One region of the Paenibacillus sp. FSL H7-0714 genome, then DNA from elsewhere that is predicted to be linked to it. Evidence: a T-box and tRNA genes for the amino acid it is inferred to sense, from the RefSeq annotation. Region 1 holds a T-box; the other regions hold tRNA genes.

Region 1 (3,253 bases):
TCCGGCTTTACTTGTCGAAATTGATTATTTCGAGGGAATCAAACATTTTTAAAGCAGGACGCCGATATTTTATAAAAGAGGCGAACCATGAATGGCAGTTGGAACGTCGATACATCCTCTGCCTTTACTTGAAGTACAGTCTTTCTTCTTTGTCTGCTGCGCAGGTATGGTTCAGAGACTTAGAAGGTCCGAAATTTCTAGGAGGTGCACAGCATGCCATTAACACCGCTCGATATACATAACAAGGAGTTCTCTCGGAGACTTCGCGGTTATGATGAGGACGAGGTCAACGAATTTCTGGATCAAGTAATTAAGGATTACGAAAGTGTCATCCGTGAGAACAAAGAGCTGCAGAATCAGCTTTTGTCCATTCAAGAGCGTTTAGATCATTTTGTGAATATTGAAGAGAGTTTATCGAAAACGATCTTAGTCGCTCAGGAAGCGGCGGATGATGTGAAGAACAACTCCAAGAAGGAATCGCAGCTCATTATCAAGGAAGCGGAAAAGAACGCGGATCGGATTATTAACGAAGCATTATCCAAATCCCGTAAGGTTGCTATTGAGACTGAAGAATTGCGTAAGCAAGCTTCGATCTATCGCACTCGTTTCCGCACATTGGTGGAAGCACAGCTCGAGCTGTTGTCACAGGACGACTGGAATGCCTTGGAGAGTCGTGAGGCAAGCGAGAACGTAACCTTTAAGGATGATGTTCTACATCGTATCTAATGCACTATGATGAATGAATGCTGCTTGAATTTATAGGGGGGAATTCCCTCTAATTTATAATTTCATGCTATAATCGGCTAAATAGAGGGAGTTATTCCCTCTATTTTTATTTTCCGCTAAAATCGATCATAATAAAGTATTCCGCCTGCACAGGTATACTCCTAATTGCGGATTTGGCTAGCGGTTGTTGACATTTAGACTTAAAAAGTCTATAAATAGAACATATCTGTATAATGTTTATATGTATTCGATGACGGGACAAGTACGACAAGGTAACGTTCTCCAGAGAGTCGGCGATTGCTGAGAGCCGATTGTTCGAACCCTGCCGGAAGATCTTCCCCTAGAAGTTAAGCTGAAGCGTTGATCGTGCGTAAGCTTAGCCGTCCGCCGGACGTTACACCGGACCTGTGCATGAGATTTACGCGCAGGACTGAGATTGTGCTGAATACACTCCCCTTAAGGATGTGCTCATGCGCAGAATTAGGGTGGTATCGCGAGCGTTGTCTCGCCCCTTTGGGGGTGGGATGACGCTTATTTTGTTGTTCCGGGGTGGGCATCCCCCTAAATCCCCCTTTCTAAGGGGGACCCCAAAGGGCTGCCGCCCTCTGGACACCCGCAATGTAAAGCCTCGTGCAAACGGGTACGATGGTGGAAGCGAACGGACTCAGGTGGCTGAAGGAGCGGCCCTTCTTAGGCTCCCCTGGCGGGTTAGCCTGCGGGGCCTTCACTGCTAGAGCAGACCGGCGTTTCACTCGCCGCTCCATGTGGCACCCCGAGCCAGTGCTGCCCTACGGGATCGCGGCTCGGGTACCGAAGGCAAGAGCTGAATCAGACTGCCCAAGGATCGAAAAGAGCTTTAAAGACTAAACCATGAAAGGATTGACCATCACATGCAAAAAGTAGATGTCAAAGAAAAAGCGCGGGCAAGAGATGTCCGCATACTCAAGAAATGGAGCGACGAAAATACGTTCCGTAAATCGATGGAGAATCGTGAAGGACGTCCGAACTATGTATTTTACGAAGGTCCTCCAACAGCGAACGGTGCACCGCATATCGGGCACGTGCTAGGCCGTGTAATCAAGGATTTCATCGGTCGTTACCAAACGATGAAAGGTTACCGCGTGGTACGTAAAGCGGGCTGGGATACACACGGTTTGCCAGTAGAACTAGGCGTACAAAAGAAGCTTGGCATCTCCGGCAAACAAGAGATCGAGGAATATGGCGTAGAAAAATTCATTCAGGAATGTAAAGATAGCGTCTTCGGTTATGAGAAGCAATGGCGCGAGTTTACAGAGGGTATCGGATACTGGACGGATCTAGATAATCCTTACGTAACTTTGGATAACACGTATATCGAGAGCGTGTGGAACATCTTGGCTACTGTGCATGACAAAGGGTTGCTCTACCGCGGACATCGGGTTAGTCCTTACTGCCCAAGCTGTCAGACTACCCTAAGCTCCCATGAAGTAGCCCAAGGCTACAAGACCGTCAAGGATCTCAGTGCGACTGCAAAGTTCAAACTGGATGACAGTGGAGACTACGTACTAGCTTGGACGACTACACCTTGGACGCTGCCAGCACATATGGCGTTAGCCATGAACCCTGACATGGATTATGTACGTGTACAACAAGAAGACGGTATCTACATTGTTGCCAAAAATTTGGTGGAGGAAGTAATGAAAGGCGAGCACACAGTCCTTTCTACACATAAAGGTTCCGAGTTTATCGGCAAAACCTACGCTCCTCCATTCGGATACATCAAGGCAGAGAAAAGCAATGTCATCGTAGGTGCTTCCTTCGTTACAGATTCCAGTGGTACTGGGATCGTACACATGGCACCAGCGCATGGTGAAGATGACTATAAGACTTGCCGCGAGAACGGCATCAGCTTCGTGAACGTGGTTGATAATTCCGGTAAGTATACGGATGTAGTGTCTGATTTTGCTGGACGCTTCGTGAAAGATTGCGATTTGGATATCGTTAAAGCTTTGTCTGAAAAAGGACTGCTTTACGGTAAAGAAAAATACGAGCACAGCTATCCGTTCTGCTGGCGTTGTGATACACCACTCTTGTACTACGCAACAGACAGCTGGTTCATCAACACTACAGCGATCAAAGATCAGCTGATTGCTAACAACAACAGTGTAGATTGGTATCCTGATCATGTACGTGAAGGACGTTTCGGGAAGTTCCTGGATGAACTGGTGGACTGGAATATCAGCCGTAATCGTTACTGGGGCACACCGCTTAATGTTTGGGTATGTCAAGAAACGGGCAAAGAGTTCGCTCCACACAGCATTGAAGAACTAAGAGCGATGGCGATTGGTGATGTTCCTGAGGATATCGAGCTGCATAAGCCTTTTGTAGATAAGATCAAGCTACGCAGTCCTTTCAGCGAAGGCGCAGAGATGGTTCGCACACCAGAAGTTATCGATGTTTGGTTCGATAGTGGTTCGATGCCATTTGCGCAAAGTCATTATCCATTTGAGAACGAGGATAAGCTGAATGATCAATATCCAGCGGATAT
Region 2 (3,253 bases), 4.5 Mb from region 1:
CATGGGGCATAAGCGTTCCTCTATAGGGGATTCCATTTACACTTCCTTTTACCTGTATTCTGGACTTTGTTTCAAATATTTGTTCGGCATCAAAAGGGACGTTAAGATAAGTCCAGCTCCCACTTGCATCAGGTCGCACTAATTTAGCTTCAAATTCAAACATTGCTACCTCCTCAACTAAAAGCTCTAAGTTCTATTGTATCCATATGAATGTAACTATACAAAAAAAACACCTGCCTATAATAGACAGATGTTTCTTAATTATAAGCGGGTGATGGGAATCGAACCCACGCTATCAGCTTGGAAGGCTGAAGTTCTACCATTGAACTACACCCGCAAAGGTATAAAATCGGGATGACACGATTTGAACATGCGACCCCCTGGTCCCAAACCAGGTGCTCTACCAAGCTGAGCTACATCCCGTCAAAACATGTAATTACTTAGTAATAAAAATGGCGCGCCCTGAGAGATTCGAACTCCCGGCCTTTTGATTCGTAGTCAAACGCTCTATCCAGCTGAGCTAAGGGCGCAAAAATTATGGAGCGGAAGACGGGAATCGAACCCGCGACCCTCGCCTTGGCAAGGCGATGCTCTACCGCTGAGCCACTTCCGCAAAATATGGTGCGCGTGAAGGGACTTGAACCCCCACGTCGTGAAACGCCAGATCCTAAGTCTGGTGCGTCTGCCATTCCGCCACACGCGCACACTTTAAAAATAATGGTGAGCCATGAAGGACTCGAACCTTCGACACCCTGATTAAAAGTCAGGTGCTCTACCAACTGAGCTAATGGCTCTCATAAATGGCTGGGGATATAGGATTTGAACCTATGCATGACGGAGTCAAAGTCCGTTGCCTTACCGCTTGGCTAATCCCCAACAATAATTAACTAAATGGCGGAACCGACGAGATTCGAACTCGCGATCTCCTGCGTGACAGGCAGGCATGTTAGGCCAACTACACCACGGTTCCATAGACATAATGCATAAGAGTAAATTGGTTGCGGGGGCAGGATTTGAACCTGCGGCCTTCGGGTTATGAGCCCGACGAGCTACCGGGCTGCTCCACCCCGCGTCATTTAATAATTATATACTATTCATTTACACTACGCCAGCTAGTCCCAAAACATCATGCTTAAGGAAAATTTGGTTGCGGGGGCAGGATTTGAACCTGCGGCCTTCGGGTTATGAGCCCGACGAGCTACCGGGCTGCTCCACCCCGCGTCGTTCTTAAATGAATATGGTGGAGGCTGAGGGGATCGAACCCCCGACCCTCTGCTTGTAAGGCAGATGCTCTCCCAGCTGAGCTAAGCCTCCATGTTATGACCCGTATGGGATTCGAACCCATGTTACCTCCGTGAAAGGGAGGTGTCTTAACCCCTTGACCAACGGGCCATGCTAATAAACTTTGTGGCGGAGAGAGAGGGATTCGAACCCTCGAGACGCTTGTGGCGCCTACACGATTTCCAATCGTGCTCCTTCGGCCAAACTCGGACACCTCTCCATAAATGGCTCCCCGAACAGGACTCGAACCTGTGACAACTCGATTAACAGTCGAGTGCTCTACCAACTGAGCTATCAGGGAATATGGTGGGCCTTAGTGGACTCGAACCACCGACCTCACCCTTATCAGGGGTGCGCTCTAACCAGCTGAGCTAAAGGCCCTTTTTAAGACACATCAATATTAAGGGCAAAAAAAATACCACGGGTAATGTGGTTGTCCGCTTGGCGACGTCCTACTCTCCCAGGACCCTTCGGTCCAAGTACCATCGGCGCTGGAGGGCTTAACGGTCGTGTTCGGGATGGGTACGTGTGGAACCCCTCCGCTATCGCCACCAAACGGGCATTTACAGCGTAAATGCTCAGGCTTGATGCCTGAAAACTGAATCCGAATTGAATTTGCGTATTAAGTATAGGATAAGCCCTCGACCGATTAGTATTGGTCAGCTCCATGCATTACTGCACTTCCACCTCCAACCTATCTACCTCGTCGTCTTCAAGGGGTCTTACTAATTGGGAAATCTCATCTTGAGGGGGGCTTCACGCTTAGATGCTTTCAGCGCTTATCCCGTCCGTACGTAGCTACCCAGCCATGCTTCTGGCGAAACAACTGGTGCACCAGCGGTACGTCCATCCCGGTCCTCTCGTACTAAGGACAGCTCCTCTCAAATTTCCTGCGCCCACGACAGATAGGGACCGAACTGTCTCACGACGTTCTGAACCCAGCTCGCGTACCGCTTTAATGGGCGAACAGCCCAACCCTTGGGACCTACTTCAGCCCCAGGATGCGATGAGCCGACATCGAGGTGCCAAACCTCCCCGTCGATGTGGACTCTTGGGGGAGATAAGCCTGTTATCCCCAGGGTAGCTTTTATCCGTTGAGCGATGGCCCTTCCATGCGGTACCACCGGATCACTAAGTCCGACTTTCGTCCCTGCTCGACTTGTAGGTCTCGCAGTCAAGCTCCCTTATGCCTTTGCACTCTTCGAATGATTTCCAACCATTCTGAGGGAACCTTGGAACGCCTCCGTTACTCTTTAGGAGGCGACCGCCCCAGTCAAACTGCCCGCCTGACACGGTCCCCGTACCCGATTAGGGTACTAGGTTAGAACCTAGATACGATCAGGGTGGTATCCCAACGGCGCCTCCACCGAAGCTTGCGCTCCGATTTCTACGGCTCCCACCTATCCTGTACAGATCGTACCCAAATTCAATATCAAGCTGCAGTAAAGCTCCATGGGGTCTTTCCGTCTTGTCGCGGGTAACCTGCATCTTCACAGGTATTAAAATTTCACCGGATCTCTCGTTGAGACAGCGCCCAAGTCGTTACGCCATTCGTGCGGGTCAGAATTTACCTGACAAGGAATTTCGCTACCTTAGGACCGTTATAGTTACGGCCGCCGTTTACTGGGGCTTCGGTTCATAGCTTCGGGTTACCCCTAACCACTCCCCTTAACCTTCCAGCACCGGGCAGGCGTCAGCCCGTATACTTCGCCTTGCGGCTTCGCACAGACCTGTGTTTTTGCTAAACAGTCGCTTGGGCCTTTTCACTGCGGCCCCCTCGTGCTATTCACACTACCGGGGCACCCCTTCTCCCGAAGTTACGGGGTCATTTTGCCGAGTTCCTTAACGAGAGTTCTTCCGCGCGCCTTAGAATTCTCTTCTCGCCTACCTGTGTCGGTTTGCGGTACGGGCACCTTCTCCTGGCTAGAGGCTTTTCTTGGCAGTGTGAGATCATGACCTTCGCTACTGTAAT
Region 3 (3,253 bases), 770 kb from region 1:
AGTCGGGACCTAAGGCGAGGCCGAAAGGCGTAGTCGAAGGACAACAGTTTGAAATTACTGTACCACCGTAATCCGCTATGAGCGATGGGGTGACGCAGGAGGGTAGTGACGCGGACTGATGGATATGTCCGTCTAAGCAGTGAGGCTGATGTGTAGGCAAATCCGCACATCATTAAGGCTGGGCTGTGATGGGGAGCGAAAATTACAGTAGCGAAGGTCATGATCTCACACTGCCAAGAAAAGCCTCTAGCCAGGAGAAGGTGCCCGTACCGCAAACCGACACAGGTAGGCGAGAAGAGAATTCTAAGGCGCGCGGAAGAACTCTCGTTAAGGAACTCGGCAAAATGACCCCGTAACTTCGGGAGAAGGGGTGCCCCGGTAGTGTGAATAGCACGAGGGGGCCGCAGTGAAAAGGCCCAAGCGACTGTTTAGCAAAAACACAGGTCTGTGCGAAGCCGCAAGGCGAAGTATACGGGCTGACGCCTGCCCGGTGCTGGAAGGTTAAGGGGAGTGGTTAGGGGTAACCCGAAGCTATGAACCGAAGCCCCAGTAAACGGCGGCCGTAACTATAACGGTCCTAAGGTAGCGAAATTCCTTGTCAGGTAAATTCTGACCCGCACGAATGGCGTAACGACTTGGGCGCTGTCTCAACGAGAGATCCGGTGAAATTTTAATACCTGTGAAGATGCAGGTTACCCGCGACAAGACGGAAAGACCCCATGGAGCTTTACTGCAGCTTGATATTGAATTTGGGTACGATCTGTACAGGATAGGTGGGAGCCGTAGAAATCGGAGCGCAAGCTTCGGTGGAGGCGCCGTTGGGATACCACCCTGATCGTATCTAGGTTCTAACCTAGTACCCTAATCGGGTACGGGGACCGTGTCAGGCGGGCAGTTTGACTGGGGCGGTCGCCTCCTAAAGAGTAACGGAGGCGTTCCAAGGTTCCCTCAGAATGGTTGGAAATCATTCGAAGAGTGCAAAGGCATAAGGGAGCTTGACTGCGAGACCTACAAGTCGAGCAGGGACGAAAGTCGGACTTAGTGATCCGGTGGTACCGCATGGAAGGGCCATCGCTCAACGGATAAAAGCTACCCTGGGGATAACAGGCTTATCTCCCCCAAGAGTCCACATCGACGGGGAGGTTTGGCACCTCGATGTCGGCTCATCGCATCCTGGGGCTGAAGTAGGTCCCAAGGGTTGGGCTGTTCGCCCATTAAAGCGGTACGCGAGCTGGGTTCAGAACGTCGTGAGACAGTTCGGTCCCTATCTGTCGTGGGCGCAGGAAATTTGAGAGGAGCTGTCCTTAGTACGAGAGGACCGGGATGGACGTACCGCTGGTGCACCAGTTGTTTCGCCAGAAGCATGGCTGGGTAGCTACGTACGGACGGGATAAGCGCTGAAAGCATCTAAGCGTGAAGCCCCCCTCAAGATGAGATTTCCCAATTAGTAAGACCCCTTGAAGACGACGAGGTAGATAGGTTGGAGGTGGAAGTGCAGTAATGCATGGAGCTGACCAATACTAATCGGTCGAGGGCTTATCCTATACTTAATACGCAAATTCAATTCGGATTCAGTTTTCAGGCATCAAGCCTGAGCATTTACGCTGTAAATGCCCGTTTGGTGGCGATAGCGGAGGGGTTCCACACGTACCCATCCCGAACACGACCGTTAAGCCCTCCAGCGCCGATGGTACTTGGACCGAAGGGTCCTGGGAGAGTAGGACGTCGCCAAGCGGACAACCACATTACCCGTGGTATTTTTTTTGCCCTTAATATTGATGTGTCTTAAAAAGGGCCTTTAGCTCAGCTGGTTAGAGCGCACCCCTGATAAGGGTGAGGTCGGTGGTTCGAGTCCACTAAGGCCCACCATATTCCCTGATAGCTCAGTTGGTAGAGCACTCGACTGTTAATCGAGTTGTCACAGGTTCGAGTCCTGTTCGGGGAGCCATTTATGGAGAGGTGTCCGAGTTTGGCCGAAGGAGCACGATTGGAAATCGTGTAGGCGCCACAAGCGTCTCGAGGGTTCGAATCCCTCTCTCTCCGCCACAAAGTTTATTAGCATGGCCCGTTGGTCAAGGGGTTAAGACACCTCCCTTTCACGGAGGTAACATGGGTTCGAATCCCATACGGGTCATAACATGGAGGCTTAGCTCAGCTGGGAGAGCATCTGCCTTACAAGCAGAGGGTCGGGGGTTCGATCCCCTCAGCCTCCACCATATTCATTTAAGAACGACGCGGGGTGGAGCAGCCCGGTAGCTCGTCGGGCTCATAACCCGAAGGCCGCAGGTTCAAATCCTGCCCCCGCAACCAATTTTCATCAAGTAATTATATCTTTTGGAACCGTGGTGTAGTTGGCCTAACATGCCTGCCTGTCACGCAGGAGATCGCGAGTTCGAATCTCGTCGGTTCCGCCATTTTCTTGGCTCGATAGCTCAGTCGGTAGAGCAGAGGACTGAAAATCCTCGTGTCGGCGGTTCGAATCCGTCTCGAGCCACCATATAGTATACAACTTAATATGCCGGTGTAGCTCAATTGGTAGAGCAACTGACTTGTAATCAGTAGGTTGGGGGTTCAAGTCCTCTCGCCGGCACCATCTTTGGGGGATTAGCGAAGTGGCCAAACGCATCAGACTGTAAATCTGCTCACGTACGTGTTCGGTGGTTCGAATCCATCATCCCCCACCATTTTTTTTAGGGGCATAGTTTAAAGGTAGAACAACGGTCTCCAAAACCGTTGGTGTGGGTTCAATTCCTGCTGCCCCTGCCAATCTTTATCTAAAGTCTTTCTCTAAAGTTTAATATGGCGGTCGTGGCGAAGGGGTTAACGCACCGGTTTGTGGATCCGGCATTCGTGGGTTCAAGTCCCATCGGTCGCCCCATTTACTTTAAGAAGAACAGCAACAATATTAGTTTAATATGGCGATTGTGGCGAAGTGGTTAACGCACCGGATTGTGGTTCCGGCATTCGTGGGTTCGAGACCCATCAGTCGCCCCTTTTATTTTAAAATGTTATTGGGGATTAGCCAAGCGGTAAGGCAACGGACTTTGACTCCGTCATGCATAGGTTCAAATCCTATATCCCCAGCCATTTTATGCGGACGTGGCTCAGCGGTAGAGCATCGCCTTGCCAAGGCGAGGGTCGCGGGTTCGATTCCCGTCGTCCGCTCCAAAGTTTTCATATGGCGCCATAGCCAAGTGGTAAGGCAAAGCTCTGCAAAAGCTTTATCCCCAGTTCAAATCTGGGTGGCGCCTCC

The links. The T-box of region 1 lies ahead of ileS (isoleucine--tRNA ligase). A T-box ahead of a tRNA ligase gene usually reads a tRNA of that ligase, here a tRNA-Ile.
Region 2: it has a tRNA-Ile gene. The T-box ahead of ileS (isoleucine--tRNA ligase) is inferred to sense a tRNA for this amino acid. The anticodon was not compared.
Region 3: it has a tRNA-Ile gene. The T-box ahead of ileS (isoleucine--tRNA ligase) is inferred to sense a tRNA for this amino acid. The anticodon was not compared.

The regions. Positions count from the first base shown of each region.
Region 1 is NZ_JBBOPT010000001.1:5,419,641-5,422,893, reverse strand. Features, by position in the region: gene NST34_RS24305 (DivIVA domain-containing protein) at 214-726, shown strand; T-box leader at 968-1,242, shown strand; gene ileS (isoleucine--tRNA ligase) at 1,617-3,253, shown strand, end outside.
Region 2 is NZ_JBBOPT010000001.1:935,536-938,788, reverse strand. Features, by position in the region: gene NST34_RS04175 (YdeI/OmpD-associated family protein) at 1-163, opposite strand, end outside; tRNA gene NST34_RS04170 (tRNA-Gly) at 267-337, opposite strand; tRNA gene NST34_RS04165 (tRNA-Pro) at 350-423, opposite strand; tRNA gene NST34_RS04160 (tRNA-Arg) at 454-530, opposite strand; tRNA gene NST34_RS04155 (tRNA-Gly) at 539-613, opposite strand; tRNA gene NST34_RS04150 (tRNA-Leu) at 620-703, opposite strand; tRNA gene NST34_RS04145 (tRNA-Lys) at 719-794, opposite strand; tRNA gene NST34_RS04140 (tRNA-Gln) at 802-876, opposite strand; tRNA gene NST34_RS04135 (tRNA-Asp) at 893-970, opposite strand; tRNA gene NST34_RS04130 (tRNA-Met) at 996-1,072, opposite strand; tRNA gene NST34_RS04125 (tRNA-Met) at 1,145-1,221, opposite strand; tRNA gene NST34_RS04120 (tRNA-Val) at 1,239-1,314, opposite strand; tRNA gene NST34_RS04115 (tRNA-Glu) at 1,321-1,392, opposite strand; tRNA gene NST34_RS04110 (tRNA-Ser) at 1,409-1,501, opposite strand; tRNA gene NST34_RS04105 (tRNA-Asn) at 1,507-1,582, opposite strand; tRNA gene NST34_RS04100 (tRNA-Ile) at 1,586-1,662, opposite strand; rRNA gene rrf (5S ribosomal RNA) at 1,721-1,837, opposite strand; rRNA gene NST34_RS04090 (23S ribosomal RNA) at 1,911-3,253, opposite strand, start outside.
Region 3 is NZ_JBBOPT010000001.1:6,190,756-6,194,008, reverse strand. Features, by position in the region: rRNA gene NST34_RS27780 (23S ribosomal RNA) at 1-1,544, shown strand, start outside; rRNA gene rrf (5S ribosomal RNA) at 1,618-1,734, shown strand; tRNA gene NST34_RS27770 (tRNA-Ile) at 1,793-1,869, shown strand; tRNA gene NST34_RS27765 (tRNA-Asn) at 1,873-1,948, shown strand; tRNA gene NST34_RS27760 (tRNA-Ser) at 1,954-2,046, shown strand; tRNA gene NST34_RS27755 (tRNA-Glu) at 2,063-2,134, shown strand; tRNA gene NST34_RS27750 (tRNA-Val) at 2,141-2,216, shown strand; tRNA gene NST34_RS27745 (tRNA-Met) at 2,234-2,310, shown strand; tRNA gene NST34_RS27740 (tRNA-Asp) at 2,337-2,414, shown strand; tRNA gene NST34_RS27735 (tRNA-Phe) at 2,422-2,497, shown strand; tRNA gene NST34_RS27730 (tRNA-Thr) at 2,518-2,593, shown strand; tRNA gene NST34_RS27725 (tRNA-Tyr) at 2,599-2,684, shown strand; tRNA gene NST34_RS27720 (tRNA-Trp) at 2,693-2,766, shown strand; tRNA gene NST34_RS27715 (tRNA-His) at 2,803-2,878, shown strand; tRNA gene NST34_RS27710 (tRNA-His) at 2,919-2,991, shown strand; tRNA gene NST34_RS27705 (tRNA-Gln) at 3,013-3,087, shown strand; tRNA gene NST34_RS27700 (tRNA-Gly) at 3,094-3,168, shown strand; tRNA gene NST34_RS27695 (tRNA-Cys) at 3,181-3,253, shown strand, end outside.